DNA from 3 places in the Streptomyces sp. NPDC091387 genome. Region 3 is predicted to be linked to each of the others. Evidence: riboswitches for the same ligand, from Rfam matches in the RefSeq annotation. Region 3 holds a riboswitch; each other region holds the start of a gene.

Region 1 (9,247 bases), on a different contig from region 3:
CCGGACGCGCCTTCCCTGCTGGACCCACCCACAGGACGCGCCCGGGGTAGGAGGAATCGGTCATGGGAGCCGCTGACGGTTTCACGGATTCCGGAGAGCTCGACGGCCTGACGGTGTACGACACCGCGGGCGAGAAGATCGGCAACGTGGGGCGGGTGTATGTCGACGACAACACCGGCCGACCGGACTGGATCACGGTGAAGACCGGCCTGTTCGGTATGAAGGAGAGTTTCGTGCCTCTCGCCGGAGCCCGTCGCGTGGGCTCCGACCTGCACATCTCCCATCCGAAGGACCGCGTCAAGGAAGCCCCCCGGGTGGACGCGGACGCTCATCTCTCCGTCTCCGAGGAGGAAGAGCTCTACCGGCACTACGGACTGACCAGGAACACCGGCGGCAAGCTCGGTGACCGTGCCGCCGGCACCGGTGCCCCGACGACGTCCGGGACCGGAACCATGGGCGCGGCCGGAGCGGGCGCTGCCGCCGGGGCAGGAGCCGGGGCCGTGGGCGCCGCCTCCGCCGAGCGCAGGGCGACGGCCGGCACCGCCGGTACGGCAGGCGCCGGCACGGGCAAGCACCGGGACGCCGACACCTCCGGTACGGCCCGGCCGCTGGCCGGAGCGGGCGCCGAACGGTCCGCCGCCGGCCTGAGCGGCAGGGAGGAACTCATCCGCTCCGAGGAGCAGTTGCGCATCGGCACCGAGGAGTACGAGAGCGGCAAGGCCCGGCTGCACAAGTACGTCGTGACCGAGAACGTCACCCGGACCGTGCCCGTGTCGCACGAAGAGGTGCGCGTGGTGCGCGAACCGCTCCAGCCCGGCGACAAGGCCGCCCGCTCGGACATCAACGAACAGGACGTGGAGGTCACCCTGCACGCCGAACGCGCCACGATGCGGAAGGAGACCGTGCCGGTCGAGCGGGTGCGGATGGAAACGGAGAAGGTGACCGAGCAGAAGGAAGTCTCCGCGGAACTGCGCAAGGAGCAGATCGACTACGCGGACGGCATGACCAAGGACGGCAAGGACATCGGCGGCAAGGACATGGGCGGCGAGTTCGGTCAGGGACGGCGCCGCTGACCCCCGCGCACCGCGCCGTACCGGCCGTACCGGACAGGAGCGAGGGGCGGACCCGCACCGCGGGGTCCGCCCTCTCGTGTGCCGCGGGCCCCCCGGGTCAGGGCCGCCCCGGCCGGAAGCGCACCGAGGGCCGCCCCTCCGGGCCGTCAGGAGTCACGACGGCCCTGACCCGGTAGACCTCCGCGATCAGCTCCTGGGTGATCACCTCGTCCGGGGCTCCGCCCGCGACCACCCGGCCCGCGTTCATCACCACGATCCGGTCGCAGAACATCGCGGCCAGATTGAGGTCGTGCAGGGCGATGACGGCCGTCAGCGGAAGCGCGGTGACCAGGGACAGCAGTTCCAGCTGGTGCTGGACATCCAGGTGGTTCGTCGGCTCGTCCAGCAGCAGTTCGCGCGGCTGCTGCGCCAGGGCGCGGGCGATCTGGACGCGCTGGCGCTCACCGCCCGAGAGGGTGTGCCAGGACTGGTCCCGGCGGCCGGTGAGGCCGGTCCGCTCCAGCGCCTCGCCCACCGCGGCCTCGTCCGCGGCCGTCGCCGCCGACCAGGCGCGGCGGTGCGGGATACGGCCGAGGCGCACGACGTCCACGACACTCAGCTCGACCTGGGTGAGGGAGTGCTGGTCGACGACCGCGACCCGCTGGGCCACCGTGCGGCGGCCGATCCTGGCCAGCGGGTCGTCGTCGAGGGTGACCGTGCCGGCGTCCGGGGCGAGGACTCCGGCCAGTATCCGCAGCAGGGTCGACTTCCCCGATCCGTTCGGGCCGATCAGCCCGACGGTGGCGCCGGGCGGCAGCTCCAGTGAGACCCCGTCCAGGATGAGGCGGCCGCCCGCCTCCCGGCTGACCCGCTCGGCCCGCAGCCCGCCGCGGGCGGGCGGGATCATGCGGACCGCCGGGTGCGGTAGAGGACGAGGACGAAGGCGGGCACGCCGATCAGGGCGGTGACGACGCCCACCGGAACCTCCTGCGGATCGAGGACGGTGCGCGCGAGGGTGTCGACCCAGACCAGGAACACCGCCCCGGCCAGCGCGGTGACCGGCAGCAGCCTGCGGTGCCCGGAACCGGTGAGCGCGCGGGCCGCGTGCGGCAGCACCAGGCCGACGAAGCCGATGGCGCCGGCCGAGCTGACGAGTGCGGCGGTCAGCAGCGCGGTCGTGCAGAGCAGGACGATCCGGGTGCGGCCGACATGGACGCCGAGGGTGGCGGCCGCGTCCTGGCCGAACGCGAAGGCGTCGAGCGTACGGGCATGGCCGAGGCAGATCAGCAGCGTGACGGCCAGCACGGCGGAGCAGGTCCACACATCGGTCCAGCCGACGCCGCCGAGCAAGCCCAGCAGCCAGAACAGCACGCCGCGGGTCTGCTCGGCGTCGGCGGCGGTCATCACGACGAAGGAGGTGAGCGCGGAGAACAGCTGCATGGCCGCGACCCCGGACAGGACCACCCGGTCGGTGCTGCCACCGAGGGTGTGGCTGAGCAGCAGGACCAGCGCGAAGGAGCACAGCGCCCCGATGAACGCGCCGGCCGACAGGGACACCGCTCCCCCGCCGACCCCGAGGACGACGACCACGACCGCGCCGGTCGACGCCCCGGAGGAGACGCCGAGGACGAACGGGTCGGCGAGCGGGTTGCGCAGCAGCGACTGCATGACGGTGCCGCAGACCGCGAGCCCGGCGCCGCAGACGGCGGCGAGCAGGGTCCTGGGCATCCGCAGGTTCCAGATGATGCCGTCGCGGATCGGGCTGAGCGGCGACTCCCCGAGCCCGAGGTGGGCGGCGACCGTGTCCCGGACGTCGCCGACGGAGATCCTGGCCGGGCCGATGGTGACGGCCACCGCGACGGACAGGACGAGCAGCAGGAACCCACCGGCCCACAGGAGTCCGCCGCGGATGCCGCGGATGCCTCTGGTTCCCCTGGTGCCGGGACGTCCGCGCTCACCGGCAGCGGGGAGTGCGCGCTCCCCCGCCTGCGCGGCCCGTTCGGTGTCCGTCACCCCGTGAGCCCGAAGGTACGCAGCCCGGCGGCGACGCGCTCCACGCCCTCGACCGTACGGATCGACGGGTTCATGGCCTGGCCGCTGAGCAGCACGTAGCGCTTGTGCCGTACGGCGTCCATGTTCTTCGTGGCGGGGTTGGACTCCAGGAACGCGATCTTCCGCGAGGCGCTCTCCGCGGTCTCCGACTTGCGGGTCAGATCGCCGATGACCAGCACGTCCGGGTTGCGGTCGGCGACCGTCTCCCAGTTGATCTGCGGCCATTCCTCATGGGTGTCGTCGAAGACGTTCTTCGCGCCGAGCTCGCGCGTGATGACGCCGGGCGCCCCGCAACAGCCCGCCAGGTACGGGGACTCGGCGTTGGCGAACCAGTACATCAGGGTGGCGCCGGAGGCGTCGATGCCGTCGGTGGCCTTCCGTACCCGGGCACGCAGCTGCGCCACGAGCTTCTCGCCCCGCTCCGGAACCCCGAACACCTTCGCCAGCTCGCGTACTTCGCCGTAGACGCTGTCCATGGTCAGCGCTCCGGTCCGGACTCCGTCGCCGTCCTTGCTGTTGTCCTTGGCGGTGCAGTCGGCGGGCGAGACGTAGGTGGGGACGCCCAGCTTCTCGAACTGTTCCCGGGGAGCGACGCCGCCCTTGGCGAGCGTCGACTCGAAGGAGGCGCTGACGAAGTCGGGCTCCTGGTCCAGGACCTTCTCCGACGAGGGGCGGTTCTCGGAGATCCTCGGGACGCCGGCGTTGGCCTTCTCCAGCCCCTTCATCACCGGGTCGGTCCAGGTGGCGGTGGCGGCCAGCCGGTCGGCGAGGCCGAGCGAGAGGAGGATCTCGGTGGACCCCTGGTCGACCGGGACGGCCCGGCGCGGGGCGGCGTCCACGGTGACGGTGCGCCCGCAGTTCTTCAGGGTCACCGGATAGCCCTCGCCCCCGGTGGGCTTGGCTGCGGAGCTGTCACCCCCACCGCCGCAGGCGGTCAGCAGGACGATTCCGGCCGTGAGCAGGGCGGCGGAGCGGGCGTGGCCGGCTATGGGCGGCACGGAGTACCTCGGCGTCTCTGGGCCCATGCGCGGGGCCCGGTGTACGGAGTTCCGCGACCCGGTGCCGGACCGCGGGTGCCAGCAGGTCTTCGGACTCGGGTTCGTACGGTCGGGACGCCTTCCCGGGAACCCATGGGTCTCCCAGTGGCCGTTGGCCCCGCCCGTCCCCCTCACCGCTGCGCGTCAGTTCCGGATTCGCACCGGATTCCCTGACCCCTACGTGGAGTTCGACTGGCCCAGGCACGCTACCACGGGCTTCCACGCAGCTCAGCGGCGGTGCGGCCGACAGAACGGGCGGGGTCCCGGCCCGCTCCACCGGCCCCCTCCACCGGCCCGGTCGCTAGGGCCGCAGGAGCGCGACCACGGCGTTGTGTCCACCGAATCCGAACGAGTGGCTGACGGCGCGCCGGACCGGCAGCACCAGCGGCTGCTTGGTGACGCAGTCGATGTCGAACCCGGGCGCGGGCGCGTCCAGGTTGGCGACCGGCGGGATGATTCCGCGCTGGAGGGTGAGGATCGTCAGTCCCGCCTCGATCGCTCCGGCCGCGCCCATGCAGTGGCCCAGTACGCCCTTGGGCGCGGTGACCGGCGGCCGGTGCGGGAAGACCCGGCCGATGAGGGCGGCCTCGGCCGCGTCGTTGCGCGGTGTGGCCGTGCCGTGGGCGTTGATGTGCTCGACATCCGCGGCCTGCCAGCCAGCGTCGCGCAGCGCGGCCTCGACGGCGGCCTGGGCGACCCGGCCGTCGGGGTGCGGGCTGGTGGGGTGGTGGGCGTCGGTGGTGGCGCCGGTGCCCGCGAGCAGCGCGCGCGGCTCGGCGCCCCGGGCCTCGGCGTCGGCCGCGCGCTCCAGCACCATGACGGCGGCGCCCTCCCCCATGACGAGCCCGGCCCGGTCGGCCGCGAAGGGCCGGCTGAGCCGGGACAGGTCCCCGTCCGCGTGGGCGGCCGCGCCGGATCTGGCGAATCCGGTCATGGCGATCGGGAAGAGGGTCGATTCGGTGGCCCCCGCGATGGCCAGATCGCACTGCCCGGTGACGAGCAGGTCCCGGGCCACGGACAGTGCGGTGATCCCGGACGAACAGGCGGTGCAGGGCGCCAGGCTCGGGCCCGTGGCGCCCATCTCGATCGCGATCTCGGCGGCCGGCATGTTCGGGATGGTGAGCAGGATCCCGGAGGGCGAGGTCGCCTCGGGCCCGCGCCGCTCCAGCACCAGCGCCTGATCGGTGAGACCGGCGGAGCCGCCGCTGCTGGTGCCGACGACGACCGCGACCCGGCTGCCGTCCCAGCCGCCCGGGTCGAGCCCCGAGTCGGCGACCGCCTCCCGCGCGGCGAGTACGGCGAATTTGGCGTACCTGCCCATGCGGAAGGCCGTACGGCGACCGATCGCGGCGTCCAGGTCGATGCCGTCGACCGTGCAGGCGAAGTCGATCGCGCACCCTGCGAGTGCGGGGACGGTGCGGGCCGGGCTGACCCCGGCGCACACGCCGTCCCAGGTGGACTCGGTGTCGTTACCGACCGGGGTGATCATTCCCAGGCCGGTGACGGCGATGGCCGGCGTCTTCATCGGGCGGCGCCCACCGGGGCCTCGCCCCCGGCCGACGCCCGGAGGAACTCCGTGAGCCCGGCGAGGCTGGTGTCCCTGTGCAGGGTGTTCGGGTCCAGCTCGACGCCGAGGGCCTCCCTCATGACGACGGCGAACTCGGCGACTGCCAGGGAGTCCATGTCCAGGCTGTCCATCGTGGATTCGGGGAGAATCTCGGCCACAGGCACCCTGAAGGTACGGCTGAGTACCTCGGTGATCGTGGGGTGAATCGCGCTCATGGTCTTCCTCTCCATCATGCCCGTCCGGCGGGGGTGTACGGGGCGGTGCCTCTCACCGCCCCGACGCCGGAGTAACTGAGCAGAGTCCGTCCAGTTACGCCTTGCGGCGAACCGATTCGCCTCAGTGGGCGCGTGCCCCTGGACACCACCGCGACAACACGGCCGCGGTGCCCCAGAAGGCCAGGAGCACGACGCCGACTCCCAGCCCCTGTGCCGCCTCGGCCGCACGGAGCAGCGGCCGGGCCCTCACCACTCGGCCCCGGCGGGCGCCAGCCGTCCGCCCGTGTGCCAGGACGCGTCCGGGTCGTCGTACGCCTCGGCGTAGCGGGCTCCCGCGATGGGCCAGTCGGCGAGCAGTTCCTCCGGCAGCCCGAAGGAGGCGGCGAGTTCCGGCAGGTGGGCGGCGACGGCGGTGACGAGCTGCTCGATGGTCTCCGTCAGTCCGTCGACCTGGCCGGCCGTGAGGTGGCCGGCGACGAGCAGGTCCCCGCTGTTGCGTTCGATCCAGCGCAGCGCGAACAGCCGGGCCAGATCGGTCAGCCGCTCGCGGGCGGACCCCTCGGGCAGGCCCTCGACGGCCTCCGCGTAGGCGTCGGCCGCCTGCCGGTACGCGTGCGCCTCGACGCCTCGCAGCGCGGGCCCCGACCCCGCGTTCCACCGCTTCAGCGGTCCACCGTGCGGGGCCCGTGCCATGCGTGCGCGGGAGCGGGCGAACTGGATCCGCTCCACCTGGGCCAGGAGCCGGCCGAGGTACCGCAGATCGTCCAGGCCGCAGGCCGGCGAGCCGTCCGGGAATCCCCCCTCGTCCAGCGCCGCGGGCATCGCGGAGATGACCATCTCGGATGCCGCCTTGGTGTGGATGGCCAGGTTGTCGCCCTCCGCGGTGATGGCACCCTCCACCCCGGTGACGAGTTCGGTGATCCCGTTGCTCTCCAGCAGGCCCTGGGCGCCGCACCGTTCGCGGCATTCGACGATCACGGACCTGGCCTGCCAGGTGATCCATCCCTTGGCGATGTCGACCAGCTGTCCTGCTGCCTCGCGTTCCGGCGCCGGGCCGTGCATCGCCGCCTCCCAGCGGTCCAGGGCCCGCCGGTGCAGGAGGCTCATCGCGAAGACGGTGGCCATGGCCCCGGCGAGCGGGCCGTGGTGGCTGCGGTGGGCGATCACCGCCAGCGGCGGCAACGCGCGGCCCCCGGAGATGTACCGGTGGCCGGAGTAGCGGACCGCGATGGCGAGCGTGGTCCGGGCGGAGCCGACCGCACTCGCGCTCATGCAGATGCGGCCCGTGGTCACGCGGGCGATGGAGGCGAGAAATCGGCGTCTGCGGCCGGCGGTGCCGCTGCGGAACACCCCGTCGTCGCCGACCTGCCCCTGTGCGCCGCCGAGCAGCGCCTCACGTCCCACGAATACCTGGTCGAAGGAGGTCAGGCAGTGGTCCACGGGGCTGCCCATCCGTGCCGGAAGCCTGCGGATCCGTACCCCGGGCAGGGTCTGGAACGAGTCGGTGAGCGGTACCAGCAGCAGGAAGACTCCGTGGTCGACTCCCCCGACGAACAGCCGGGCGGCGACGAGCCCCGACTTGGGGCCGCCGGCCTGGCTGGTGTTGGGCATGAACTTCTGCGCGCCCAGGTGCGGTGTGTGCAGCACGAATCCGTCCCGGGCACGGTCGTAGGTAGCTGTCGTCTCGACCGCGGCGGCGTCGTTGCCGTGCGCCACCTCCGTGCAGAGGAAGGTCCCGACGCGTCGCATCGCGAGGAAGTCCGACAGATCGCGGGACCGGTCGGTGTCGTGGTCCAGCAGGCTGCCGAGGAAGAGGTTGTAGTGGATTCCCGCGACGGTGGCGAGGGTCGTGTCGACCGGGGCGAGCCATTCGTGCAGTGCGGCCAGGCCGCGGGGGTCGGCGGCCAGCCTGGCGCCGCTGTCCAGGGCGTTGTTGAGTGTGCGCAGGCGTGCGTAGGCCAGTGCGAGCTGTTCGTCGGAGGTGGGGCCGGGCGGGGGGAACGCCGGCCTGCGGAACGGCTCGGTGGCGATGATCCGCTGCCAGAAGCCGTGTTCCCCGCGGGCGTGCGGGCCGAGGAGCACCGTGGTGAGCCGGTCCGCGACGCGTTCCGTGGCGGGCTCGGTCACAGCGGTGCAGTCGATCGTTGTGGTCATACGACAGGAACGATCAGGAAACAGTCAGGACACCCGGATTTCCGGTATTGACCGACCTTTTCTTCCTGTTCAGTGGGGTGTCGGGGCCCGTTGGAAGGCGAGAGCGACATTGTGGCCGCCGAATCCGAAGGAGTGGCTGAGGGCCCGCTCGACGCGCTGTCTGCGGGGTTCCTTGGTCACACAGTCGAGGCCGGACTCCGCCGGCGGCGCGTCGAGGTTGGCGATCGGCGGGACCAGGCCGTGTTCCAGGGTCAGTACGGTGGCCACCGCCTCGATCGCGCCGCCCGCCGCGAGGGTGTGTCCGATGACGCCCTTCGGTGCGGTCACCGAGGGCCGGTGCGGGAAGAGCCGGGCGATGAGCGCGCTCTCTATGGCGTCGTTCAGCGGGGTGGAGGTGCCGTGTGCGTTGATGTGGTCCACGTCGCGGGCGGCCCAGCCCGCCCGGTCCAGTGCCGCCTCGACCGCTCGCTGGGCGCCCCGGCCGCCCGGGTCGGGTGCGGTGGGGTGGTGGGCGTCCGTGGCAGCGCCCGTACCGGCCAGCACCGCCCGCGCCCGCCCGCCACGGGCCCGGACGTCCCCGGCCCGTTCCAGTACGAGGACGGCGGCGCCCTCGCCGAGGACGAACCCGTCGCGGTCCGCGGCGAACGGCCTCGACGCGGCCGCCGGATCACCGGTGCGTACCGAGAGCGCCCCCATCCCGGCGAACGCGGTCACGACCAGCGGAGTCACCACGGACTCCGCGCCGCCCGCCACCACCACATCGCACTGGCCGCTCGTCAGCAGGTCGCGGGCGAGGCCGATCGCGGTGGCGCCCGACGCGCAGGCGGTGGCCGGGGCCAGGCTCGGCCCGTGGGCGCGCAGGTCGATGGCGACCTCCCCGGCGGCCGCGTTCGGCATCATCATCGGCACGAGGAGCGGGGAGACCGCGAGCGGCCCGTCCGCGTCCAGCCTGCGGACGTTGTCGACGAGTACGGAGACACCGCCCACGCCGACGCCCAGTACGACGCCCACCCGGCCGCCGTCCCAGCGGTCCGGGCGGAGCCCGGCGTCCGCCACGGCACGGCGGGCGGCGACGAGGGCCATCTTCACGAACCGCGCCATCCGGAAGACCGCGCGCCCGCCGACCGCCTCGTCCAGGTCCGGTCCGTCGGCCCGGCAGGCGAAGTCGAC
Region 2 (9,247 bases), on a different contig from region 3:
CCGGCTGAACGCGCGGCTGCGCGGGGGCCCTGCACCGGTATGCCGGGCAGGGCCCCCGCCACTTCTCCAGGCTGTCAACCACCCTTCTCCTGTGCATAGTTGACGCGCGTCGACTCGTCCGACAGTCTCTCTGTCCACACCTTCGTCGTGGTAGGGAGCCCCCCATGCTCAGACGTTCCGCAAGACTTCTGCTCGGCCTTGTCATGACCATGGCTTTCGCGTGGGGCGGGGCCGTCGTCACGGCCGGCACCGCACAGGCCGACGGCTGCTACACCTGGACCCGCACCCTGTCCTCCGGCGCCACCGGCAACGATGTCGTCCAGCTCCAGATCAGGGTCGCCGGATACCCCGGATACAACTCCGTCCTCGCCGTCGACGGCTCCTACGGACCGGCCACCACGGCCGCCGTCAAGCGCTTCCAGGCCGCCTACGGACTGGCCGCCGACGGAGTAGCCGGCCCCGCCACCCAGGCCAAGCTCTACGCGCTCCAGGACAACGACTGCACGCCCATCCACTTCACCTACGCCGAGCACAACACCTGCAACAGCACCTGGGCGGGTGGTGCCGTCGCGGCGGGAACCGCGAAAGCCAACGCGCTGAGCACCATGTGGAAGCTGGAGGCGCTGCGCCACGCGCTCGGTGACCATCCCATCCGGATCAACAGCGGCTTCCGCTCCACGCCCTGCAACAGCGCGGTCGGCGGCGCGGCCGGCAGCCGCCATCTGTACGGCGACGCGGCGGACCTGGGCGGACTTCCCCTGTGCACCATCGCCCAGCAGGCCCGCAACCACGGGTTCAACGGGATCCTCGGGCCGGGCTACCCGGACCACGGTGACCACATCCACGTGAACCAGGGGCCGAGCCACTTCTGGTCGGCGCCGAACTGCGGTATCTGACCTCCGGCACACCTGTGGGGCCCGCCGAACCGGCGGGCCCCACAGCCGTGCGTCAGGCGGACTTCGCCGTCAGGCGCGTCCCGCCCGTCGTCTGTACCGCGGCGCCGTCCGCGGCCCGCTCCGTCAGCCGGAGCTGCGAGACGGCGTTGCGCAGCACCAGCGCACCCGCCCCGGCGTCCAGCTGCCAGCGCTGGGTCCGCGCGCCCGCCGCGCAGGTGCCGAGCGACAGCTCGGCCCCCACCTCCAGCGGGGCGCCCAGGTACTTCTTCCCGCGCACCACGTCCAGGCACTGGCCGCCCGATGCCGAGCGGACCGTGTAGTACCCGTCGTCGGTCGCCGTCAGCGTCCAGCCAGCCGTCGCGCCCCGGGTCAGGGACACCCCGGAGTCCGTGCCGGGCGCGAGCGCCTTCGCGCCGGCGCCAAGCCGGTACGTGCCGTCGGCGAGCGGGGTGCGGTCGGTGTTCTCCCAGCCGGGCGCGTGACCGATCCGCCGGGCCAGGGCCTCGAAACCGGCGTACGTCTCACTGGGCTTCGGGCCGCCCCAGGTGGCCTGCGCGATGAAGCGCAGCGGCATGAACACCTTCGCCTCGACCTCGTTCTCGGTCTCGGCCGCCGCGCTGTCCGGCCAGAGGCTGATCTTCGCGCCGGTCAGGTTCGCCGCCGTGGCGGGCAGCGTCTGGCCCTCGAAGCGCAGGGGCGTCCAGTCGCTCTCGTACAGCTTCCGCGTGTCCATCGCGAAGCCGCCGCGCACGAGGTAGAGGGAGTACGCGGAGTTCATCACCGGACGGCCCTCGGCCAGCAGCTCGGACGGCTGCTGGATGGCGCCGCCGCCCAGCCAGTGCTCGACGGCGATGTCGCGGTCCAGCGGCACGATGCCGTTGTGGCCGACCAGTCCGTCGTTCCAGATCCGCAGCGACCGGCCGCCGGCCTTCACGTGCTTGTTGACCTGGTTGATGAAGTCGACGAAGAGATCGTCCGGGGTGGCCGAGGCGCCGAACCTGGCGGTCGCGGCGGCCTGCAGCTGCGGGTAGTCCGGATACGAGGAGCCGATCATGTACTCGTCGGCGCCCATGTGCCAGGTGGGGGTGTCCCACACCTTCAGGGCCTCGTCCACCAGGGACGTGTAGTACGTCAGCGCCTCTGGCCGGGAGATGTCCAGCCGGGGCGGCGAGGCGACGCCGTCCTTGTCCTTGAGCTGGAGCTCCGGGTGGTTCTCCAGGTAGGTGTCCATGTGGCCGGGGGAGTTGATCTCCGGCACCAGGTCGATGTGGTACTTCTTCGCCATCGCGACCAGGGTGCGGATCTGCGGCTTGGTGTAGTAGCCCCAGAACGCCGACTCCGGGTCGGTGTCGCTCCTGACCTTCGCCTCGATCCAGAGCTGGTTGAGCTTCTGGGAGGCCATGTCCTTCATCAGCCGCTCGAACCACGGGAGCGAGACGTTGATGTAGCAGGCGCAGACCCCGACGCCGCGCTCGCGGTACGCGGGCACGTCGGTCGCCGAACCCCGTGCCGCGCGGCCGTCGTCGTTCAGCAGCTGGAGCACGGTGCGCGAGCCGTAGAACACGCCCGTGGAGGTCGCGGCGGTGACCGTGACCCGGTCGCCGACTTCGAGCCGGTAGCCCTCGGCGCCCAACGACCCCTTCAGGGAGGCGTCCTGGCGCAGCACGATGTCCCCGGACCGGGCGGTGGACCGGACCCGCGACACCGAGGGGTGCCCGTTCAGCTCGCCCGAGAACCTCTTCGCGTCGGCGGTGGTGCGCTCCTCCCGTACCCCGTCCAGCACGATCCTGGTCCGGTCGGTGAGGGTGAACTCCCCTTCGCCGGGCTGCCACTGCCGCAGCGAGGGCAGCACCTCGGGCGGGGGCGCCGCCGCGGGTGCGTCCACGGCCGAGGCGCTCTGCCAGGGCAGCAGAGTGGCGGCGAGCGCGGCCACCACGGCCCCGATGGTCCTTCGTCTTGCCGTCCGGATGTCCATCTGTCAGACCCTGGTGCCTCGCCGGGGCCCGGTCCATGGACAGGTGAGGGAAACGGTTGGACGAATGATCGGAGGTCACCTCGCCTGAGGATCAGGCGACTTCGTTCACGGCGGAGGGGCCGCGGAAGGTCCGCCGGTACGCATGTGGTGTGGTGCCCAACGAACGTACGAACTGATGGCGCAGCGCGGCGGCGTTCCCGAAACCGGTCTGGCCGGCGATCGTGTCCATCGTTTCATCCGATGTCTCCAGGAGGTGCTGGGCCAGCAGCACCCGTTGGCGCAGCAGCCAGCGGTAGGGCGTGGTGCCCGTCTCCTGCTGGAAGCGCCGGGCGAAGGTGCGCGGCGACATGTGCGCCTGGGCGGCGAGCTGTTCGACGGTCATCTCCCGGTCGAGGTTGCGCTCCATCCAGGCGAGGGTGTCGCCGACCGTGTCGCAGCGGTCGCGGGGCAGCGGCCGCTGGATGTACTGCGCCTGCCCGCCGTCGCGGTGCGGCGGCACCACCATGCGGCGGGCGATGGTGTTGGCGGCGGCGGGGCCGTAGGCCTGGCGGACCAGGTGCAGACAGGCGTCGATCCCCGCGGCCGTGCCCGCCGAGGTGATGACGGAGCCCTCGTCCACGTACAGCACGTCCGGCTCGACGATCGCCAGCGGGAAGCGGCGGGCCAGCTCGTCGGAGTGCCGCCAGTGCGTGGTGCAGCGGCGGCCGTCCAGCAGTCCGGCCGCGCCCAGCACGTACGCCCCCGAGCAGACGCTCAGGACCCGGGCGCCGCGGTCCACGGCCCGGCGCAGGGCGTCCAGGACCTCCTGCGGGTACTCCCGGTCCATGAAGTGGCTGCCGGCCGGCACGGCGATGAGGTCGGCCTCCTCCAGGCGGTCGAGTCCGTACGGGGTGCTGATGGTGAACCCGGCGTGGGTCTGCAGCACGGGGCCCTCGGCGGAGACCACGGCGAAGTCGTGCACCGGCAGGCCCTCCTCGCTGCGGTCGAGCCCGAACACCTCGCAGAGCACGCCGAGTTCGAAGGGGTGGACCTCGTCGAGGAGCAGCGCGGCGACATTCTTCAGCATCTCCCCAGTGTGGCAGGAATTCGATGTCTTATGACAGTCCTGCCACTGACGGATTCCGCCCCGCCGGACGACAGTAGAGGCATGAACACATTCCTGAACCTCCTGGGCATAACGGCTGTTATCGCTCTTGTCCTGCTCCCGGCGCTGATCGGGATCGCCCGCGAACTCCGCATCGACCGCGCGCTCCGGGAGGCGGAACGGAGCCGGAGAACCGCACCGCCGGAAACGGCGGACGCCGCGCGGCCGGTGAAGGCCGCACGGCGTCCGTACGTCAGGAGCTGGGCGAGGGTCTAGAACTCGTCGTCGAAGCCGACCGTGCCCTCGACCGCCACCTGGTACGCGGAGGGGCGGCGCTCGAAGAAGTTCGTCAGCTCCTGGACGCCCTGGAGCTCCATGAACGAGAACGGGTTCTGCGATCCATACACCGCGGGGAAGCCCAGCCGGGCGAGCCGCTGGTCGGCGACGCACTCCAGGTACTCGCGCATGGACTCGGTGTTCATGCCTGGCAGTCCCTCGCCGCACAGGTCGCGGCCGAACTGGAGCTCCGCCTCGACGGCCTCCTTCAGCATGTCGGTGACCTGCTGCTGGAGGGCGTCGTCGAAGAGCTCGGGCTCCTCCTTGCGGACGGTGTCCACGACCTCGAACGCGAAGCTCATGTGCATGGTCTCGTCACGGAAGACCCAGTTCGTCCCCGTGGCGAGGCCGTGCAGCAGGCCGCGCGAGCGGAACCAGTAGACGTACGCGAACGCGCCGTAGAAGAACAGCCCCTCGATGCACGCCGCGAAGCAGATCAGGTTCAGCAGGAAGCGGCGGCGGTCGGCCTGCGTCTCCAGCTGGTCCATCTTCTCGACGGAGTCCATCCACTTGAAGCAGAACTGCGCCTTCTCGCGGATCGAGGGGATCTCCTCGACCGCGTCGAACGCGGCCGCCCGGTCGTCCGGATCGGGCAGATAGGTGTCGAGCAGCGTCAGATAGAACTGGACGTGCACGGCCTCCTCGAAGAGCTGCCGCGACAGGTACAGCCGCGCCTCGGGGGAGTTGATGTGCTTGTACAGCGTCAGCACGAGGTTGTTGGAGACGATCGAGTCACCGGTCGCGAAGAACGCGACGAGCCGCCCGATCATGTGCTGCTCGCCCGGCGACAGCTTGGCGAGGTCGGAGACGTCGGAGTGGAGGTCGACCTCCTCCACCGTCCAGGTGTTCTTGATCGCGTCCCGGTAGCGCTCGTAGAAGTCCGGGTAGCGCATGGGCCGCAGGGTCAGTTCGAAGCCCGGGTCGAGCAGGTTCTTGTTCTCGGATGTGCTCATTACTGGCAGGCCTCGCAGGACTCGGGGTTTTCGAGGGAGCAGGCGATCGCGTCCGCGTCGGGCGCGGCCGCCTGCTGTACGGGAATGGGGGCGGTGGCCGCGGCCCGGCCGGACGCCGCACGGGCGATCCGGGTCGCCGGGCGCGAGCGCAGGTAGTACGTCGTCTTCAGCCCCTGCTTCCAGGCGTACGCGTACATCGAGGAGAGCTTGCCGATCGTCGGCGTCTCCAGGAACAGGTTCAGCGACTGGCTCTGGTCGAGGAACGGCGTACGGGCCGCCGCCATGTCGATCAGTCCGCGCTGCGGGATCTCCCACGCCGTGCGGTACAGCGCCCGCACGTCCTCGGGGATCCACGCGAAGCCCTGCACCGAGCCGCTCGCCTCGCGCAGCGCCTCACGGGTCCGCGCGTCCCACACGCCGAGCCTCTTCAGCTCGTCCACCAGGTACGCGTTGACCTGGAGGAACTCACCGCTGAGCGTCTCGCGCTTGAACAGGTTGGAGACCTGCGGCTCGATGCACTCGTACACGCCCGCGATGGAGGCGATCGTCGCCGTCGGCGCGATGGCGAGCAGCAGCGAGTTGCGCATCCCGCTCTTCGCGACCCGGGCGCGCAGCGCGTCCCAGCGCTCCGGCCAGTTCAGCTCGGTGTCGTAGTGGTCCGGGTGCAGCACCCCGCGGGCGGCCCGCGTCTCGGACCAGGCGGGCAGCGGGCCCGAGCGCTCGGCCAGCGCGCAGGAGGCCTCGTACGCGGCGAGCATGATCCGCTCGGAGATCTTCGTCGACAGGGCGCGTGCCTCGGGGGAGTCGAACGGCAGGCGCAGCTGGAAGAAGACGTCCTGGAGGCCCATCGCGCCCAGGCCCACCGGCCGCCAGCGGGCGTTGGAGCGGCCCGCCTGCTCGGTCGGGTAGAAGTTGATGTCGACGACCCGGTCGAGGAAGGTCACCGCGGTACGGACGGTGGCGTCCAGGCGCTCCCAGTCGATGGTGCCGTCGGCGACGAACGCGCCGAGGTTGACCGAACCCAGGTTGCAGACGGCCGTCTCGCCGTCGTCGGTGACCTCCAGGATCTCCGTGCACAGGTTCGACGAGTGCACGACGCGGCCCGGCTCCGCGGTCTGGTTCGCGGTCCGGTTGGAGGCGTCCTTGAACGTCATCCAGCCCTGGCCGGTCTGTGCGAGCGTCCGCATCATCCGGCCGTACAGCTCACGGGCCGGCATCGTCTTGCGGGCCAGTCCCTTGGCCTCGGCCGCCCGGTACGCGGCGTCGAACGCGTCGCCCCACAGGTCGACCAGTTCGGGCACGTCGGCCGGGGAGAACAGCGACCAGGTGCCGTCCGTGTCGACCCGGCGCATGAACTCGTCCGGGATCCAGTGCGCCAGGTTGAGGTTGTGCGTGCGCCGCTGGTCCTCACCCGTGTTGTCGCGCAGCTCCAGGAACTCCTCGATGTCCGCGTGCCAGGTCTCCAGGTAGACCGCGGCGGCGCCCTTGCGCCGGCCGCCCTGGTTCACCGCGGCGACGGAGGCGTCGAGCGTCTTGAGGAACGGGACGATGCCGTTGGAGTGCCCGTTGGTGCCCCGGATCAGTGAACCGCGGGCACGGATACGGGAGTAGGAGAGGCCGATGCCGCCCGCGTGCTTGGACAGCCGCGCCACCTGGTGGTAGCGGTCGTAGATCGAGTCCAGCTCGTCCAGCGGCGAGTCCAGCAGGTAGCAGGAGGACATCTGCGGGTGCCGGGTGCCGGAGTTGAAGAGCGTGGGGGAGGAGGGCAGGTAGTCCAGCCGGCTCATCAGCCGGTAGAGCGCGGCGACCTCGCCCAGGGCGCGCTCGGAGTTGTCCTCGGCGAGCCCGGCGGCGACGCGCAGCATGAAGTGCTGCGGGGTCTCGACGACCTGGCGGGTCAGCGGGTGGCGCAGCAGGTAGCGGCTGTGCAGGGTACGCAGCCCGAAGTAGCCGAAGCGGTCGTCGGCGCCGTCGGCGAGGGCCTGTTCCACCAGTGCGTCGAGGGCGGCCGCGTGGAGCGTCACGAACTCGGCGGTGCGGTCCGCGATCAGGCCCTCGCGGTGCCCGACGGCGACCGACGCGGAGAAGGACGTCGCGCCCTGCCCGGCCGCCTCGTCCGCGATGGAGCGGGTGAGGAGGCGGGCGGCGAGCCGGGAGTAGGCGGGGTCCTCGGAGATCAGGCCCGCGGCGGCCTCGGTGGCCAGCGAGCGCAGCTCGGCCTCGTCCGACCGGGCGTTGCGGCCGCGCAGTGCGGCGCCCGCGACGCGTCCGGGGTCGGTGTCGGGCAGATCCGCGGTGAGGGCGGTGAGGGTTCGCAGCAACGCGGTTCCCGGTCCGTCGCTCGTGGTTCCCGTTGATTCGGCCGCTGAAACCGGATCGGCTGGCGCGATGGTCACGTGGTGCTCTCCCTCGCTCGGCTCTGGGCCGGCGGAGGAACGGGGGCAGCCGGGCGGAGCCGGGCCCTGGGCGGGGCAGCACTCCGTGCGGCGTCCACCGGCCCATCCACGAGGCCCGGACGTCTGGGCGTCCGGTTCGGTCGAGCCGGACGCGCTGTCGGCAGGTCCTCGGACTCGGGGGTGCACAAAAGCACACCGAATACACCGTTGCGGGACAGTTCCGGATTCGCACCGGATTTCCCTGCGGCGACAGCGAGCACGAGCATACATGTGGGGGCCGCCGGTTGAGGCAGCCCCCACATGTTGTGTCGCGTGACCGATCAGGAGTCCGCCGGGAACTCCAGGCGGTACGTCAGCAGCGAGAGCCCCTCGATCGGATACCAGTCCCTTTCCGGGGTCCGGACGAAGCCGAGGCGCCCGTAGATCCTATGGGCCCCGTGCATGGCCGGCTGCGTCGACAGGACGATCCCGGTGACCCCCGCGGTGGCCCGTGCCCGGTCGGTGCAGGCCCGGACGAGCGCCTCGCCCGCCCCGGCCCCGCGGGCCTCGCGGGAGACCGCGAGCATCCGGAACTCGGCCTCGTCCGGCGCCGCGATATCGGCCCAGCGGTTGCCCGGCGGCGCGTAGGTGACCCCGCCGAGCACCCGTCCCCGTGCGTCCGCCGCGACGAGCACGTCGGCCTCCGCGGCCCGCCGGGCGACGTCCCGCAGCTGCACCAGATAGGGATCGTCGGCGCCGAAGTCCAGCAGCCCGTCCCCGAGATAGGCCTCTGCGGTGATCTCGCCGAGGACCGTGTGCTCGGCGGGCGCGACCGGCCTGATGGTGATGTCCATGCCCGGAAGTCTGCCGCACTCCGCGCGCCCGTTCGAGGGAGTTCCCGGGCCCCGGCGCCCGGCACGCGAACGGGCCGCCGCACCCCGGTGCGGGGGGTGCGGCGGCCCGTGGCGCGGCGGGTCAGTGACCGCCCGGCGCCCCGGCCGTGGCCGGCGGGAGCTCGGTCTTCACGCCCGGGTCGCCCGCGTCCGCGGTGTAGTCGTCGGGCGAGGTCTCGTCGACCCCGGCAGGCGCCTTCACGGCGTTCAGGACGAAGGTGAGGACGACGGTGACCACGAGGTTCAGCACGAACGCCGTCAGGCCGATGTAGCCGATCTCGCCGATGCCGGGGATCTCCTTGGAGGAACCGCCGAAGTGCGCCTGGGTGGGGCTGGCGACTCCGTAGGCGGCGGCGGTCCCGTAGATCATGCCGACCGCCCAGCCCGCGAGGAGGGCCCAGCGGTGGAACCACCGGGTGAACAGGCCGCCGACCAGGGCCGGCATCGTCTGGAGGATCCAGATCCCGCCGAGCAGCTGGAAGTTGATCGCGACCGTCTTGTCCATGGTGAGGACGAAGGCGAGCGCGCCGACCTTCACCAGCAGCGACACCAGCTTGGAGACCCTGGTCTCCTGCGCGGGGGTCGCGTCGGGCTTCAGGAAGTCCTTGTAGATGTTCCGGGTGAACAGGTTCGCCGCCGCGATCGACATGATCGCCGCGGGGACCAGTGCGCCGATGCCGATGGCGGCGAACGCCACCCCCGCGAACCAGTCGGGGAACATGTCCTCGAAGAGCT
Region 3 (9,247 bases):
CGGCACCTTCCGGGTGACACCGCGAAACGTCAGTTCACCGTCGACGGCCCAGCCGTCACCGCTTCGGCGGATGCCGGTGGAGCGGTAGCTCATCGTCGGGTACTTCGCGACGTCGAAGTAGTCGGCGGAGCGGAGGTGGTCGTCACGCCGCTCTTTGCCTGTGCCGAGGGACGCGGTGTCGATCGTCGCGGTGACCGACGAACCGAGTGGGTCCTCGCTCGTGACGATCGTGATGTCGGAGCAGGTGAACAGGCCGCACACCTTGCTGACCGTGAGTTGCCGGACGGTGAAGGCGATCTCGGAGTGCGCCGGGTCGGCCTTCCAGGTGCCGGCCGTATAGCCGGGGACCGTGCCGGTCGCTGGTGCGGAGCTCATGGCTTCCTCCAAGGTGGTGGTGCCGCTGTCTGGCGGCGCGGGCGGGGCACCCACGGCGGGGCCCGCCCGTACGCGGGCCCCGGCGCGCGGCCGCCACGAACCGCCGTGGGCCTGACCGCTGGTATGTCCTCCTACCGAAGCGACGAACGAGCACCCGCCCAGGGGACAGCCCGGGTCAGAATTCTTTGATCCGTCTGGTCAGGAACCGTCGCTCGGGGGTCGAGGTGGCCAGTTCGAGCGCCCGCCGGTACGCGTCCCGGGCCTCGGCGTCACGCCCGAGACGCCGCAACAACTCGCCGCGGGTCGAGTGGAAGTAGAGGTACCCGTCCAGGTCGAGACCGTCGACGGTGCGCAGCGCCGCGGCGGGGTCGCCGGCCTGGCAGACCGCCACCGCGTGGTTGAGCTCGACCACCGGGGAGCCGGTGAGTTCGACCAGCCGCCGGTACAACGCGGCGACCCGGGGCCAGTCGATCCGCTCCCGCGTCTGCATGGACGCGATCAGGGCCTGGACGACGTAGGCGCCGCGCCCGCCCAGCGCGAGTGCCTGGTCGAGCACCACCCGTCCCTCGGCAATCCGCCGGGTGTCCCACAGCGACCGGTCCTGATCGCCCAGCAGCACGAGGTCCTCGCCGGAGAACCTGGCCCGCCGCCGGGCGCCGTGGATCATCATCAGTGCGAGCAGCCCGTGCGCCTCCGGCTCGTGCGGCATGAGCGCCACGAGCACCCGTCCCAGACGGACGGCCTCGGCGCCGAGGTCGACCCGGTCGCGGTAGCCCTCGTTGCAGATCAGGTAGATGACCGCGAGTACCGCGTCGATGCGTTCCGGCAGCAGTTGCACGCCGGGAACCGCGAACGGGATCCCGGTCGCCCTGATCTTGTTCTTGGCGCGTGTCAGGCGCCGCTTCATGGTCTCCTCTGAGACGAGGAAGGCCCGTGCGATCTCAGCGGTCTCCAGGCCGCCGAGGGCGCGCAGGGTCAGTGCCACCTGTCCCTCCAGCGGCAGGGCGGGGTGGCAGCAGGTGAAGATCAGCTCAAGTCGTTCGTCCTTGATCACGGTGTCGTCGAACTCGTCCATGACGGCCTCGGGTGCGGGCAGCAGGTGGATCTTCTCGGCAAGGGTGTGTTCCCGGCGGATCCGGTCGATCGCCCGGTGGCGCGCCGTCGTCACCAGCCACGCGCCCGGGTTGGCGGGTACGCCCGAGGCGGGCCAGTTCCGTGCCGCGACGGCGAACGCCTCCTGCGCGGCGTCCTCCGCCCTGTCGAAGTCGCCGAGGTACCCGACGAGTGACGCCAGCACCCGGCCCCACTCGTCCCGGAAGACCTCCTCCAGCACGTTCAGCGCCGTACCACCGGCCTGATCTCGACGGCGCCGCCGAGCCGGGCGGCCGGGACGCGCGACGCCAGCTCGATCGCTTCGTCCAGATCAGCCGCCTCGATCAGGCAGAAGCCCCCGAGTACCTCCTTGGTGTCCGCGAACGGGCCGTCGGTCATCAGCGTCCGGCCGCCGACCACGCGCACGCTCGTCGCCGTCTCGGCGGACTGCAGCTGCCCGGCGCCGACGCACCGCGGATCGTCGGCCAGCGCCAGATACTCGGCGTACGCCGTCTCGCGTTCCTCCTCCGACAGCGTCTCCTCCCGGCCGGGCTCGGTGTAGATCATCAGGGCGTACTGCATCACGGCCTCCGGAATCAGCGGGCTCTCACCCTCACGACGAACGAGCAGCGGCGCAGGGGACACCGACGGGGTCACCGATACCGAAACAGCGGCAGGCGGGCGGCGGCAGCGGGTTCAGTCCGCGGACAGGAAGAAACGCCGCTTCTCCTTGGCGCGGGCGCCCAGCCGGTCGTAGAACCTGATCGCGTCCGCGTTCCACGAAGGGGTCTGCCACTGGATCTGGCTGAGCCCCAGGACGCGCGCCTCGCCCCGGACGGCTTCCACCAGCAACGGGCCGACCCGCTGACCGCGGTGGCCGTCCCGCAGGAAGAGGCAGTCCATGGAGAGGTATTCCGCGCCGTCCCAGGTGGACAGTTCGGGGGCGCAGGTGGCGTAACCGATGATCCCTGCGTCGTCCCGTTCCGCGACGAAACAACGCAGTCGCGGAGCCGCGGTGCCGAAGAGCAGTGACTCCAGACGCCCGGCCAGGTCCGCGGGCGGCGGCTCGGCCTGCTCGTACCGGGCGTGCTCGGCCACCAGCCGGGCGATGTGCGGGAGATCGGCGGGACGTGCGTGGCGCACCCTCACCGCACCGGTACTCATCAGCGGGCCTCGCCTTCCATGACGTCGTCGCACCATGCTCCCCGGCCCGGCCGAACCGGGCCGGGGAGGACAGCGACGGGGCGCTCCCCACGCGGGTCATACGCCTATGATCCACGCCCGCGGCCTCCGCCGTCGGCACAAGGGTGAAGAGCGCTTTCGTCCGGCGCGTGCCTTCGGGGAGCCGGGTCAGCCGGACGGTTCGTCGGGCACGGGGTGGTCGGCATGGCGAGGGGCTGCGGGCGGAGCGCCGCGCCGGCCGGTACCTGCCTCGTCCGTATCGGGAATCTCCAGGTCCGGGTGCTCGTCGGCCGTCGGCCGCATCGAGCCGCCGACCACGTCCAAGGGGTCCTCGTCGGCCGTGGCCTGCTGATCGGGCGGGTCCCGCGGAATCGGGTCCCCACTCGTTCCGGGGTCTTTCGGGTGAAGGTCGTTCACGGTGTTCTCGCTTCCTCCCATAGGCGTCGTGCCCGGTGCGGGTACCCGGGTGACCGGCGCTGATGCATGGCCGGCGCGGTAACGGATGGTTACCGCGGTGAACGGTCGCGCGCTCCTGGCCGGTTACCCCGGCCGGTCCGTCCCCGTCCGTACCCGTCCGCCGCCCGGCCCCGACGGTGCACGGCCTGCTCCAGGTTGGGCAATACATTCGTCCCACAGGAGCGCGGATCACGCTCACCGAGAACGTGGGGCCGGGGTCCCGTTTCACGTTCCGGAATGTGAACAGCGGTGCCTGGGCAGTGGACGACCGTCTAGGCTGGCAGGTGCAGTTGGTTCGCCCTGTCCGCCAGGCAGGTGCGTCGTAAGAGGGAACCCGGTGGAATTCCGGGACTGCCCCGCAGCGGTGAGTGGGAACGACCGCCGTCATACGCACTGGATCCGGTCGGATCTGGGAAGCGACGGCCAGTAGGAGTCTGCCCCCGGCAGATGTGCCCGCGAGTCCGAAGACCTGCCCGTTGCCCGCACGCGACCCCTCGTGTGCGGATATCCCGGTGACCTCGTGGGCGGGTCGGCGTACATACCAGACGCAAGTCCGCGCCGAAGGCGTGCGCGAGGTCCGTCCGGTACGTCATCCCTTCGCGTCCGTGTCCCGTCCCGGGATGTTCAGGAGTCATCTCGCGAAGGAGATTTCCGTGACACCCAAGCCCGCAGCCGCGGCAGCACGAGCCACCGTGTACGGCTACCCCCGCCAGGGCCCGAACCGGGAACTGAAGAAGGCCATCGAGGGCTACTGGAAGGGCCGCGTCACCACCGACGCCCTCCGGGAGACGACGGCCGGCCTGCGCCGCTCCAACTGGGAACGGCTGGCGGACGCCGGCGTCCACGAAGTGCCCACCGGCGACTTCTCGTACTACGACCACGTCCTCGACGCCAGCGTCATGGTCGGTGCGGTCCCCCAGCGCCACCGTGCGGCCGTCGACGCCGACGCACTCGACGGCTACTTCGCGATGGCCCGCGGCACCCAGGACGTGGCGCCGCTGGAGATGACCAAGTGGTTCGACACCAACTACCACTACCTCGTCCCCGAACTCGGCCCGGACACCGTCTTCACCGCCGACTCCACCAAGCAGGTCACCGAGCTCAAGGAAGCCCTCGCGCTCGGGCACACCGCCCGGCCGGTACTCGTCGGCCCCCTCACCTACCTCCTGCTGGCCAAGCCCGCCCCCGGAGCAGCGGCCGGCTTCGAACCGCTCACCCTGCTGGACAGGCTGCTGCCGGTCTACGCCGAGGTGCTCGCCGACCTGCGTGCCGCGGGCGCGGAGTGGGTGCAGCTCGACGAACCCGCGCTCGTCCAGGACCGCTCCCCTGCCGAGCTGAACGCGGCGGCCCGCACCTACCGTGACCTCGGCGGCCTCACCGACCGCCCCAAGCTGCTCGTCGCCTCCTACTTCGACCGGCTCGGCGATGCCCTGCCCGTCCTGGCGAAGGCCCCGGTGGAGGGCCTCGCCCTGGACTTCACCGGCCCGGCCGCCGCCAACCTCGAAGACCTCGCCGCCGCCGGCGGACTGCCCGGCAAGCGGCTCGTCGCCGGTGTCGTCAACGGCCGCAACATCTGGATCAACGACTACGAGAAGTCCCTCGCCACCCTCGCCACCCTCCTGGGCCTCGCCGACAGCGTCGACGTGGCCGCTTCCTGTTCCCTCCTGCACGTCCCCCTCGACACGGCACCCGAGCGGGACATCGACCCCCAGATCCTGCGCTGGCTCGCCTTCGCCGAGCAGAAGTGCGCCGAGGTCGTCACCCTGGCCAAGGGACTCACCCGGGGCACCGGCGCCGTCGCCGCCGAGATCTCCGCCAACCGCGCCGACCTCGCCTCCCGCGCCGACTCCCCGATCACCACCGACCCTGCCGTACGGGCCAGGACTACCGCCGTAGCCGGCGCCGACTGCCGCCGCTCCCAGCCCTACGCCGAGCGGGCCGCCGCCCAACGGGCCCACCTCGGGCTGCCGTTGCTGCCGACGACGACCATCGGCTCTTTCCCGCAGACCGACGAGCTGCGCACGGCCCGCGCCGACCTGCGCAAGGGCCGTATCGACACGGCCGGATACGAGGAACGGGTCAGGGCCGAGATCGGCGAGGTCATCTCCTTCCAGGAGAAGACCGGCATCGACGTCCTGGTACACGGCGAACCCGAACGCAACGACATGGTGCAGTACTTCGCCGAACAGCTCACCGGCTACCTCGCCACCCAGCACGGCTGGGTCCAGTCCTACGGCACCCGCTACGTCCGCCCGCCGGTCCTCGCCGGCGACATCTCCCGCCCCGAACCGATGACGGTGCGCTGGACCGCGTACGCCCAGTCACTCACCGGCCGCCCCGTCAAGGGGATGCTGACCGGGCCCGTCACCATGCTCGCCTGGTCCTTCGTCCGCGACGACCAGCCCCTCGGGGACACCGCGCGACAGGTCGCCCTCGCACTGCGCGACGAGGTCAACGACCTCGAGAGCGCAGGCACTTCGGTCATCCAGGTCGACGAGCCCGCACTGCGCGAGACGCTGCCCCTGCGGGCGGCGGACCGCGCCGCGTACCTGGAATGGGCCACCGAGTCCTTCCGGCTCACCACCAGCGGTGTACGTCCGGACACCCAGGTCCACACCCACATGTGCTACGCCGAGTTCGGGGACATCGTCCAGGCCATCGACGACCTCGACGCCGACGTCATCAGCCTGGAGGCCGCCCGCTCGCACATGCAGGTCGCCCGCGAACTGGCCGCACACGGCTACCCGCGCGAGGCGGGCCCCGGCGTGTACGACATCCACTCCCCTCGGGTGCCCGACGCCGCCGAGGCCGCCGCTCTGCTCCGCAAGGGGCTGGAGGCCATCCCCGCCGAACGGCTCTGGGTCAACCCCGACTGCGGTCTGAAGACCCGCGGCTGGCCCGAGACCAGGGCGTCCCTGGAGAACCTGGTCGCCGCGGCCCGTACCGTCCGCGGTGAGCTGCCCGCCTCCTGACCCGGGAAGGACCGGAGGGCCGGGGTGTCCGCGTGTGAGCGTGGCGCGCGAACCCCGCCCGTCCGGGCCCTCACTTCCCGTCGGGCGCCGCCGGTCCGGAGCGGGTGTAGCGCACCGGGGCCCGGAAGCGGGCGCGGCGGGCGGCCCGGCGGAACGTGGTGAGCACGGCGGGGCCCGCCGGCACGGTGCAGACGAAGTTGGTGACGGCCCGCCCGGTGTCCCAGCCGAGGGAGGTGGCGAGGTCGAAGGCGAGGCAGCGGTGCCACTGCTCGGTGAAGGGGAGCCCGGGGAGGTAGGCCGTGCGTCACGTCGTTGGGCCGAATCGTCGAGAAATTCTCCCGGTACACACCTGCGTCGTCAACTCAGCGCGCTTGAGACCTCGTTCGGGTGGCGTGCGGCATGTTGAGGGAATCGCGCGGAGGTCCGGGGCAGCCTCCGGGCGACGAATCGTGGAAGGGGAAGTCGTGGAAGTGCCACCCGAGTACGGGCGCGCCATCAGTGAGGGTCCGACCCCGGCGGACGCCGCTGGTGCACCCGCCCTGCCATACCCGAGCGGCTGGTCCGCGCTGGCCTTCTCGCACGAGCTACGGCCGGGCAGAGTGCTGACCCGGCCGCTGGCGGGGCAGGACGTGGTGCTGTACCGGCTCGGCAGTGGAGCGGTCCGGGCCATCCACCCGTACTGTCCGCACCTCGGTGCCCATCTCGGTCTGGCGGAGCTCGACGGGGACGAACTCACCTGCCCCTTCCACTTCTTCGCGTTCGGCCCCGACGGCACGTGCGTGCGTACGGGATACGGCACGCCGCCACCTCGTTCCGCTTTGACGCAGTTACCCGTGCACGAGGTCAACGGTGCCGTCTTCGTCTGGCGCCACCACGACGGCCGTGCTCCCGACTGGCTGATCCCCCGCTGGCACGAGATCGGCCACCGGCCGGCCCGCACGGCCGCCTGGGAGCTGGCCGGAAACGTCCAGGAGGTCATCGAGAACTCGGTGGACCTCGGGCACTTCGCCACCCTGCACGGCTGGGCGAAGGCCGAGATCGGCGGGCCGGTGGCGTACGACGACGCCGCGTTCCACGTATCCATGCGAGCCCATGAGTCGGCGCCGCTCCTGGGCGGCTTCACCGTCGATGTGGAGGTGGACGGATACGGGCTCGGCTGTCTCCACGCCGACGTGCACACGCCTCGCCTCGGGCTGCGCATGTGCACGACGGTGATGCCGACGGCGATCGCGCCCAACCGGATGCAGTTCCGGCAGTTGAACCGCATCGCCTTCACCGAGCCGGGGCGGCTGCCGCCCCCGCTGGCGCGGGCGGTCAGCCGCGTTGCCGCCCGGCTTCTGGACCGCGTCATCTTCCGGACCAGTTGCGAGTTCACAGCGGCGGACTTCCCGATCTGGCATCACAAGCAGTACCTGCAACCGCCCCGGCTGGCCTCCGGCGACGGCCCGATCGGCCCGTTCCGTCGCTGGGCCCGGCGGTTCTACCCGCAGCCGCCCGCCACGGACCCGCTGACGCGGGTCAACCACGGCGAGGGAGGTAACGGAGCGATGCTGCCCTGACCCACCCGGCCCGCCCTCGCCCTATCCGATCGACGGCCGAATGCTCATCCGCGGAGGAGGAGGTACGCCTCCAGCTCCGCGGCCCCGGTCAGCATCGCCCGCCCCCGGGCGGACAGCCGGCCGCGCCAGTCCACCAGCGCGGCCTCCAGCGGCTCCAGCCCGCCGGCCGCCCGAACCTGGGCGATCAGCGGGGCGATCTGCTCCAAGAGGTAGCCGCCCCGCCTCAGTTGGTGAGCCAGCCGGGCGTCCCGCACAGCGGCGGCGTCGTAGACGCGGTACCCGGTCAGCGGGTCGCGGCGCGGGCTCACCAGCCCGGCTCCCTCCCATTTGCGCAGCGTCGCGGGCCGGATCCCGAGCTTCCCCGCGAGCGGCCCGATGAACGTGCCGCCGGCCCCGGGGACCGAGCCCGGTTCGGCGCCCGCACCTGTTTCGGACGCCGTCATGGGTTCCAGGTCACGGAGGGCGCTCTCCACCGCCTGGAGGGTCCGGCGGTCGTCGAGAAGCTGTGCGTGACTCTCGTCGATGAGGTGGAACGCCTCGTCGACCGCGCCCTCGTTCACCGCCCGCATGATCGACGTCGCCGTCCGGTGGCCGTGGCCGGGCACCAGGGCGAGAAATGCGCTCAGGGCGCCCGCGTGCAGCGGGGTGTAGGTGCGGTAGCCGTGGGGGGTGCGGCCGGCGGCCGGAAGGATGCCGGCCTCCTCGTAGTTCCTGACCGCCTGCGTGGACAGGCCGTGCCCGCGCGCCAGGTCAACCGGCCTGAGCCGCTCACCGTTTTGAAGGTTCTGCCTCATTGTCCTGCCGATATCGCGAGAAAGTATCAACCGAAGGTTCAACGATACCGTTGATGGCATGGCTACTGACATCAAGGACATCACCCATGCCGTCGAGGCCTCCGCCGTCATGAAGCTGCTCCCGGCCCGGCCTCGGCTGCTCGCTCTGGGCGAGCCCACCCATGGCGAGGACGCTCTGCTCGACGTGCGCAACAAGCTCTTCCGTCAGCTCGTCGAGCAGGAGGGCTACCGGACGGTCGCGATCGAGAGCGACTGCCTGATGGGCCTGGTCGTGGACGGCTACGTCACCTCGGGCACGGGCACTCTCGACGAGGCCATGGAGCACGGATTCAGCCACGGCTGGGGCGCCTCGGCCGCCAACCGCGCACTCGTACGCTGGATGCGCGCCCACAACGAAGGCCTGCCCGCGGCCGAGCGGATCCGCTTCGCCGGTTTCGACAGCCCGCTGGAGATCACCGGCGCCGCGAGCCCCCGGGCAGCACTCAGCGCGCTCCACGGCTGCCTCTCGGCCCACGTGGACGCGGGCCTGCTCCCCTGCACCGCGGAGACGCTCGACCGACTGCTCGGCGCCGACGCCCGGTGGACCAACCCCGCTGCGATGAGGGACCCGGCCCAGTCCTTCGGGCAGTCGGACGAGGCCAGGGAGCTGCGGCTGCTCGCCGACGATCTGGTGGCGCTGCTCGACACACAGACACCCCACCTGATCACGGCGACCTCGCGGCACGGCTGGGACCGGGCGCGCCTGTACGGGCGCACCGCCGCCGGGCTTCTGCGGTACCACTTCTGGATGGCCGACACGTCACCGAGCCGCATGACG

Evidence for each region. Region 3 has a riboswitch for cobalamin ahead of metE (5-methyltetrahydropteroyltriglutamate--homocysteine S-methyltransferase). Riboswitches for the same ligand answer to the same signal wherever they lie in the genome.
Region 1: linked by a shared signal. The riboswitch ahead of ACIQM0_RS20510 (ABC transporter substrate-binding protein) and the one ahead of metE (5-methyltetrahydropteroyltriglutamate--homocysteine S-methyltransferase) in region 3 are both predicted to bind cobalamin.
Region 2: linked by a shared signal. The riboswitch ahead of ACIQM0_RS05690 (ribonucleoside-diphosphate reductase subunit alpha) and the one ahead of metE (5-methyltetrahydropteroyltriglutamate--homocysteine S-methyltransferase) in region 3 are both predicted to bind cobalamin.

The regions. Positions count from the first base shown of each region.
Region 1 is NZ_JBIVTZ010000009.1:257,836-267,082, forward strand. It holds gene ACIQM0_RS20495 (PRC and DUF2382 domain-containing protein) at 63-1,073, shown strand; gene ACIQM0_RS20500 (ABC transporter ATP-binding protein) at 1,171-1,959, opposite strand; gene ACIQM0_RS20505 (FecCD family ABC transporter permease) at 1,956-3,065, opposite strand; gene ACIQM0_RS20510 (ABC transporter substrate-binding protein) at 3,062-4,129, opposite strand; cobalamin riboswitch at 4,165-4,353, opposite strand; gene ACIQM0_RS20515 (beta-ketoacyl-[acyl-carrier-protein] synthase family protein) at 4,443-5,666, opposite strand; gene ACIQM0_RS20520 (acyl carrier protein) at 5,663-5,923, opposite strand; gene ACIQM0_RS20525 (acyl-CoA dehydrogenase) at 6,170-8,077, opposite strand; gene ACIQM0_RS20530 (beta-ketoacyl-[acyl-carrier-protein] synthase family protein) at 8,147-9,247, opposite strand, start outside.
Region 2 is NZ_JBIVTZ010000002.1:301,413-310,659, forward strand. It holds gene ACIQM0_RS05665 (D-Ala-D-Ala carboxypeptidase family metallohydrolase) at 165-896, shown strand; gene ACIQM0_RS05670 (family 20 glycosylhydrolase) at 949-2,871, opposite strand; gene ACIQM0_RS05675 (helix-turn-helix domain-containing protein) at 2,963-3,937, opposite strand; gene ACIQM0_RS05680 (hypothetical protein) at 4,019-4,231, shown strand; gene ACIQM0_RS05685 (ribonucleotide-diphosphate reductase subunit beta) at 4,228-5,244, opposite strand; gene ACIQM0_RS05690 (ribonucleoside-diphosphate reductase subunit alpha) at 5,244-7,640, opposite strand; cobalamin riboswitch at 7,782-7,919, opposite strand; gene ACIQM0_RS05695 (GNAT family N-acetyltransferase) at 7,961-8,473, opposite strand; gene mctP (monocarboxylate uptake permease MctP) at 8,595-9,247, opposite strand, start outside.
Region 3 is NZ_JBIVTZ010000006.1:18,583-27,829, reverse strand. It holds gene ACIQM0_RS13940 (YceI family protein) at 1-375, opposite strand, end outside; gene ACIQM0_RS13935 (RNA polymerase sigma factor) at 551-1,708, opposite strand; gene ACIQM0_RS13930 (YciI family protein) at 1,711-2,049, opposite strand; gene ACIQM0_RS13925 (GNAT family N-acetyltransferase) at 2,164-2,631, opposite strand; gene ACIQM0_RS13920 (hypothetical protein) at 2,818-3,066, opposite strand; cobalamin riboswitch at 3,380-3,597, shown strand; gene metE (5-methyltetrahydropteroyltriglutamate--homocysteine S-methyltransferase) at 3,759-6,077, shown strand; partial or broken gene ACIQM0_RS13910 (ECF transporter S component) at 6,148-6,375, opposite strand; gene ACIQM0_RS13905 (Rieske 2Fe-2S domain-containing protein) at 6,542-7,636, shown strand; gene ACIQM0_RS13900 (TioE family transcriptional regulator) at 7,681-8,430, opposite strand; gene ACIQM0_RS13895 (erythromycin esterase family protein) at 8,489-9,247, shown strand, end outside.